Regions from separate parts of the Thalassobaculum salexigens DSM 19539 genome, predicted to be linked through region 2. Evidence: riboswitches for the same ligand, from Rfam matches in the RefSeq annotation. Region 2 holds a riboswitch; the other holds the start of a gene.

Region 1 (3,611 bases), 510 kb from region 2:
CAGCATCACCTCGGCCAGGGTGATCGGCTTCTGCAGGCGGATGCAGCCCGAGCTGAAGTTGCGGACCGACTTGGCGAACAGTTCGCGCGCCGGGGTGTCGTGCAGATAGACGTCGAACTGGTTGGGGAACATGAACTTCACCTGACCCAGGGCGTTCTTCTCGCCCGGCGCCTGGCGCAGTCGGTAGGGGAACCGGCCCTTGGGGATGGCGGCCCAGTCGACGCTGGCCGGGTCGACCCGCGGCGCGCCGTCCTGGTAGCCCGCATAGAGCTCGTAGCCGCCAGCGGTCAGGTAGGACGGATCCTTCTTGATCTTCGGCAGCAGGTCCTGGGCCGCGATCTTCGCCGGCACGCTCCAGGTCGGGTTGAACTCCAGGTAGCGGATCGTGTCGCTGAAGATCGGCGTCTCCCGGTAGGGGCGGCCGACGATCACCCGCATGGCCAGCCGGGTCACCCCGCCGACCACATAGTCGAGCTCGAATCCGGCCATATTGACGAACACATGGTCGTCGCCGAATTCGTCCGGCATCCAGCGGAACCGTTCCATGTTGAGCACGATCTGACGGATGCGGTCCCGCACCGGCACGTTCATCGCCGCCACCGTCTTGGCGCCGATGGCGCCGTCGGCATCCAGCCCGTGGCGGCGCTGGAACTGGCGCACGGCGCTTTCCAGGGCCGGGTCGTAGAGGTCCGTCGCTCCGGAGGCCGGCGTCAGGTCGGCGGTGGAGGAGAGGCGGCGCCGCACTTCGGAAACCCGGGGATCGGTCATGCCCGGTTTCAGGGTCGGACCCTCCGGCACCGGGTGCCAGCCGCCGGAGCGGGCCAGCGCGCGGTAGTCCAGCAGCAGCCGGCGCAGGCGGCGGTAGATCGGATTGCCCGGCGCCAGATCGGCCATCGCCTTGGCGGTTTCGGGCGCGGCATGCACCGCGTCCAGCAGCGCCAGCCCGTCGACGTCGCGCGGGAACACGAACAGCTCCGGATCGACCTTCTTCGGTGCCACCCGGCCGGCCTGCAGGTCGGTCAGATAACGCAGCAGCGTCCGGCTGACCGCCTGGTCCAGGCTCTCCGGCGAGTCGGCGGCGGGAAGCGTGTAATCGGCTGGACGCAGACCCTGGCGCTCGGCCCGTTCCAGGACCCGGACGACGGCGGCACCCTTGGCGTTGAGCGTCGGGACCTCATTCTCCTCGACCCAGGCATACCCGTCCGTCCGTGTGGCGAGGAACGCTGCAACGACCGCGTCCGGCGCGAAGTCAGCCGTCGAGTCCGGCGTTGGATCCGAACTCTGGGCGAGCGCCGGCGCCGTCAGCGAAATCAGAAGGGCCAGCGCGGCGGCGAGGATGGCACGGACTGGGGTCGGGCCGGTCATTCGAAGGCTCCCGCGTTCCGGTTGTCTGAAGGGTCGATGGTTCAACGGAACCCTATGACGTTAAAGCGAAGATTGACAGGCCGACCCCTCGACCGTAGCGTCCGGCCGTCAATCGCATGTGGTGTCCCGACCCACGAGACAGGGTCGGGATGAAACGGGAAGCCGGTCAGACTCCGGCACTGCCCCCGCAACGGTAGGCGAGGTTGATCCGTCGCAGAACGCCACTGTGCCGCCATGGCATGGGAAGGCGCGGCAGGATCTGGACCCCCGGGTCCGCCCTCGCGAGTCCGGAGACCGGCCACGGCGTGAAACCTCGATATCGCGGGGCGCGATGATCGGGTTCGGCCGTGGACCCGTGTCCCGGGCCGTCCCCTTCCATCCCTTCCGTCGATGTCGCTTTGCAACGCCGCGCGGGTGTGCGTCGGACGAGGAGGATGGAATGACTTTCGAGAACCGCCTGATCACGGGCCGATCCCTGACAGGAGCAGCGCTGGTCGCCGCTCTGATGGCCGCCGGGGCGCTCCCGGGGCAGGCCCAGCAGATTGGGGGCCAACAGGTCGGGGCCCAGCAGGTGGCGGCCGGCGAGCGGGCCGCCGTGAGCACGTCGGACGAGGTGATCGTCACCGCCTCGCGCATCGCGGAGACCGCCGACGAGACCCTGGCGCCGGTCAGTGTGATCACCCGCGAGGAGATCGAGCGCCGCCAGATCCGCTCCGTGCCGGATGCCCTGCGCCGGGTACCGGGCCTGACCCTGACCAACAACGGCGGGGTGGGCAAGGCGACCTCGGTCTTCCTGCGCGGTGCCGAGAGCGACCACGTGCTGGTGCTGATCAACGGCGTGAAGGTCGGCTCGGCGACGCTCGGCACCTTCAATTTCGAGAGCCTGTCGATCGACGACGTGGAACGGATCGAGGTCGTGCGCGGCCCGCGCTCCCACCTCTACGGCTCCGAGGCGCTGGGCGGCATCATCCAGATCTTCACCCGCAAGCCGACCGAGACGACCCGCGCCCATGCCAGCGTCGGCTATGGCAGCAACGATACGATGGAAGGGACCGCCGGCTTCTCCGGCCGGGCCTCCGGTATCGGCTTTTCGGCCAGCACCAACTACATCCGCACCGACGGCATCAACTCCTGCGGCAACGGCACGACCGTTCCAGGCGGCGGCTGCTTCGCCAACCAGCCGGACAAGGACGGCTTCGAGCGGAGCTCGGTAACTGGCGCGCTCGACTACGCTTTCTCTAATGGTATCAAGATGGAAGCGACCGGTCTTTATGCGACGAGTGAGAACGAGTACGACGGCTCGACCTCCAACGAATCCGAGGCGGTGAATTATGTGCTCGGTCTGCGTGCCCTGGCCTCGCCGACCGACTTCTGGGATGTGACCGTCGCCGCCGGCCACACCGTGGACGACGCCGATAACTTCCTCGATGGAACATACGAATCGACGTTTGAAACAGAGCGCAACTCACTGTCTTTGCAGAATGATCTCTATCTTCTGGAAGATCAGGTGACGACGCTCGGCGCCGACTTCCAGCGCGATCTGGTCGGTGGCTCGACCGACTATGTGGAGGACAGCCGCGACAATACGGGCGTGTTCGCCCAGCACCGGGCCGAGTTCGGCCGCCACACCGTCCAGCTCAGCGGCCGGGTGGACGAGAACGAGCAGTTCGGCGGTCATCTGACCGGCGGTGCCGCCTATGGCTACCGGATCACCGACAACCTGCGGGCGACGGCCTCCTATGGCACCGCGTTCAAGGCGCCGTCCTTCAACGATCTGTATTATCCGGGCTTCGGCAACGAGGACCTGGAGCCGGAGCGCTCGGAGAGCGCCGAGATCGGCCTGGCGGCCAAGGTCGGCGGCTTCGAGTTGGGGGCGAACCTGTTCCACACCGAGATCGACGACCTGATCGCCTATGACAGCTCGATCTTCGCTCCGGCCAATGTCGACAAGGCGCGGATCACCGGCCTGGAGCTGACCGCCTCGGGCGAGGTGGCGGGCTTCCTGCTGTCGGCCGGCGCCACCTTCCTCGACCCGGTGAACGCGTCGGGCGGCGCCAATGACGGCAACCAGTTGCCGCGTCGGGCCGAGCAGGTCTACACCCTGTCCGTCGACCGGGAGCTGGGCGGTCTCGGCTTGGGTCTCGGTGAGTTCGCGGTCGGCGGCGACGTCCATCACGAGAGCGAGCGCTACGACAATCTGGCCAACACCACCAAGCTGGACGCCTATACCACCCTCGACCTGCGCG
Region 2 (3,611 bases):
GCCCGCTCCGCCTCGCTCACCCGCGGCGAGGCCCAGTCCTTGAGGTCGCCGCCCAGCGGCACTTCCTCGCCCATCCAATGGGTCTGCTGCTGGCGCTTCCAGAACTCGTAGGCCCAGCCGTAGCGGCTGACGTCGTAGGTGCCGGTCGAATCCAGCAGGCCGACCCGGCCGGTGCCGATCAGCTCGCGCGGGTCGAGATGGACCAGGGAGGTCGCAGCGGGGTTCACTGACATGACAGGCACTCCTCGTAATCGGTCGGCTCGACGGTGAAGGCCTGGCGCTCCACGGCTTCGAGCTGTCCGGCGAACCCGGCCCGGCTGACCGATTTGGAGCGGCAGTAATACAGGCTCTTGATGCCCCGCTCCCAGGCGGTCCAGTGCAGCATGTGCAGGTCCCACTTGTGGATGTCGGCCGGCAGGAACAGGTTGAGCGACTGGCTCTGGCAGATGAACGGCGCGCGGTCCGCGGCGAAATCGATCAGCCAGCGCGGATCGATCTCGAAGGCCGTGCGGAACATCGACTTCTCGTCTTCCGTCAGGCAGTCGAGATGCTGCACCGAGCCCTCATGCTCCAGGATGCTCTCCCAGGTCTCCGACGTGTCAGCACCCTTGGCCGCCAGCAGCTTCTTGAGGTGCGGGTTGCGCACGGTGAAGGCGCCGGACAGGGTCTTGTGGGTGTAGATGTTGGCCGGGATCGGCTCGATGCAGGCGCTGGTACCGCCGCAGATGATGCTGATCGAGGCGGTTGGGGCGATCGCCAGCTTATGGCTGAACCGGCTCTGCATGCCGCGCTCGGCGGCGTCGGGGCAGGGGCCGCGCTCCTCGGCCAGGGTCACGGAGGCGGCATCGGCCTCGCGCCGGATCTTCTTGAAGATCCGCATGTTCCAGGACTTCGCCAGCGCGCTCTCGAACGGGATGCCCTGAGCCTGCAGGAAGGAGTGGAAGCCCATCACGCCCAGACCGACCGAGCGCTCGCGCATGGCCGAGTAGCGCGCCCGGGACATGCCGTCCGGGGCGTTCTCGATGAAGCTGGTCAGCACGTTGTCGAGCATCCGCAGCACGTCCTCGACGAAGCCCGGCTCCTCGTTCCACTGCTCCCAGGTCTCGATGTTCAGCGAGGACAGGCAACACACGGCGGTGCGCTCCTCGCCCAAATGATCCGCACCGGTCGGCAGAGTGATCTCGCTGCAGAGATTGGACGTCGAAACTTTCAGCCCCAGCTCGCGCTGATGCTTGGGCAGGTTGTTGTTCACGCTGTCGATGTAGAGCAGGTACGGCTCGCCGGTCTGCAGGCGGGTTTCCAGGATGCGCTGCCAAAGCTGGCGGGCGTCCACCTGGCGCATGACCGCGCCGTCCTTCGGGCTCTTCAGGTCGAACATCGCGCCGTCGCGCACCGCCTCCATGAAGGCGTCGGTGACGTTGATGCCGTGATGCAGGTTGAGGCCCTTGCGGTTGAAGTCTCCGCTGGCCTTGCGGATCTCCAGGAACTCCTCGATCTCCGGGTGGTGGATGTCGAGATAGACCGCCGCCGAGCCGCGCCGCAGGGAGCCCTGGCTGATCGCCAGGGTCAGGCCGTCCATGACGTGGATGAAGGGGATGATGCCCGAGGTCTCGCCGGTGCCCTTCACCGCTTCGCCGATCGAGCGCACCTTGCCCCAATAGGTGCCGATGCCGCCGCCGTTCGCCGCCAGCCAGACATTCTCGTTCCAGGTGTTCACGATGCCGTCGAGGGAATCCGGCACGGTGTTCAGGAAGCAGGAGATCGGCAGGCCGCGGGTGGTGCCGCCGTTGCTCAGGATCGGGGTCGCCGGCATGAACCACAGGCGGGACATGGCGTCGTACAGCCGCTGGGCGTGGTCGATGTCGTCGGCATAGGCGCAGGAGACCCGGGCGAACATTGCCTGGAAGTCCTCGCCCGGCATCAGATAGCGGTCGCGCAGGGTGGCCTTGCCGAACTCGGTCAGCAGCGAATCACGACCCCGGTCGAGCACCAGATCGTCGGGGGTGGGCGCCTTCGCCAGCGGACGCGGCAGGGGCGCGCGCTGCGGCTCCGGCCGGGCCGGTGTCACCGCAGCCGCCGGAGCCGTGGGCCGGGCGGTCGCCGGCGCCCTCGGCGCGGCGGGAGCGGGCGAGAAATTGCCAGTTTCGTCAAAGTCGTAGGCCAGCTGCGTAGACATGGACACCCCTCGTGTCGGTGGAGGGGGAGTCGGGAGGGCCTGCGGGAACGGGCAACAGCCCAGCAAGCGCCTTCCGGATCACCCCGCCCGGGACGGATATGCGCGCACGGCAGGTCTCCTGGCTCGCGGGTCCGGACGACTGTCTGGCCTTCCCAGCGTCCCATGGACACCAGTGACCCCTCATCGACAGCCGCTAGCCGCTTACAGTTGCGGGGGCAGCTCCGGTCTTGCACCGGAATTCCCTCTTAGCCCTAGATATTGGTTATCCAGGGACCGTGAACGCTGCATTTAGTAACGATTGCGCCATGGCGTCAATGCTTTCCTGCGGTACCTGCACGGTCCATGTGACGTCCGGCCAGACCCACATGGTCCATAACGGCGGCATCCGCGAGGACGAGGTGGAGGAGGGCCATGTGCTCGCCTGCTGCACCCAGCCCATCGGAACGATCGAAGTCGAGGTCTGAGGGGGGCCACTCACTCCTCTTCCCTCACTCCCCGGATTTAGTCCGGGGCCCACGCGTGAGGCCGCACGGTCCTCCGTCAGATCACGCGGAACAGTAACTAAGTCCGGGGAGTGTAGAGAAGGGCGAGGGAACTAGCTCTTCGTCCCGTCCCGCACGATCTCCACGATCCGAGACAGATCCTGATCGGCCCGCCCCTGGAACTTGCCATGCAGCATGACCAGCCGGGCCGCCTGACACACCCACATGGGCACGCCCAGCGACTCGCCCTGCTCGATGGCGAGGTTCACGTCCTTCATCAGGATCTCGACCGTCGCGCCGAAATCGAAGCTGCCCGGGACGATGTTGTTGGGGAACACGTTGGTGGTGGCGAAGTTCTTGCCGGTGCCGTTGTTCAGCACCTGCAGCATGGTCTCCGGCGCGATGCCGCCCTTCTCGGCCATGGTCATGGCCTCGGACGTCGCGACAAGGCCGACCGCGAACAGGATGTTGTTGGTCAGCTTCATGGTCTGGGCCGCGCCGGGTGTGTCGCCCGCCACCACGACCGTGGGCCCCCAGGCGCGGAACACCGGGTCGAGCCGGGCCACCGTCTCCGGATCGCCGGACACCATGACGGCGAGGGTGCCGGCGGCGGCACCGGCCGGTCCGCCGCTGATCGGCGCGTCGATCACCGTCACGCCGCGCTCGGCGCAGAGCCGTTCGACCTCGGCGACGAAGGGCCCGCCGACGGTACAGGTGTTCACCAGGGTCTTCAGCGCGCCGCCGGCGAGCAGGTCGTCCAGGGCTTGGCGGAAGATCGCCAGGGTCGGCAGCGAGACCACCACCGTGTCGCAGGCATCGGCCAACTCCGCCGGCGAGCCGGCCCGACGCGCCTGGCGGTCCAGCAGCGGCTGCATCGCCTCGTCACGGATGTCGTGGACCCAGAGCTCGTGGCCGGCATCGAGCAGCTTGCCCGCCATGGGGCGGCCCATATT

The links. A riboswitch is a leader RNA that binds a small molecule or an ion and turns the genes downstream of it on or off. The one in region 2 is predicted to bind cobalamin.
Region 1: another riboswitch for cobalamin. It lies ahead of G578_RS0100065 (TonB-dependent receptor domain-containing protein); the one in region 2 lies ahead of G578_RS0102415 (ribonucleoside-diphosphate reductase subunit alpha).

The regions. Positions count from the first base shown of each region.
Region 1 covers NZ_AUIR01000012.1:8,853-12,463, reverse strand. The annotation lists gene G578_RS0100070 (L,D-transpeptidase family protein) at 1-1,365, opposite strand, end outside; cobalamin riboswitch at 1,473-1,682, shown strand; gene G578_RS0100065 (TonB-dependent receptor domain-containing protein) at 1,805-3,611, shown strand, end outside.
Region 2 covers NZ_AUIR01000012.1:522,473-526,083, reverse strand. The annotation lists gene G578_RS0102420 (ribonucleotide-diphosphate reductase subunit beta) at 1-233, opposite strand, end outside; gene G578_RS0102415 (ribonucleoside-diphosphate reductase subunit alpha) at 224-2,176, opposite strand; cobalamin riboswitch at 2,268-2,469, opposite strand; gene G578_RS28925 (2Fe-2S iron-sulfur cluster-binding protein) at 2,482-2,640, shown strand; gene G578_RS0102405 (NAD(P)-dependent oxidoreductase) at 2,772-3,611, opposite strand, start outside.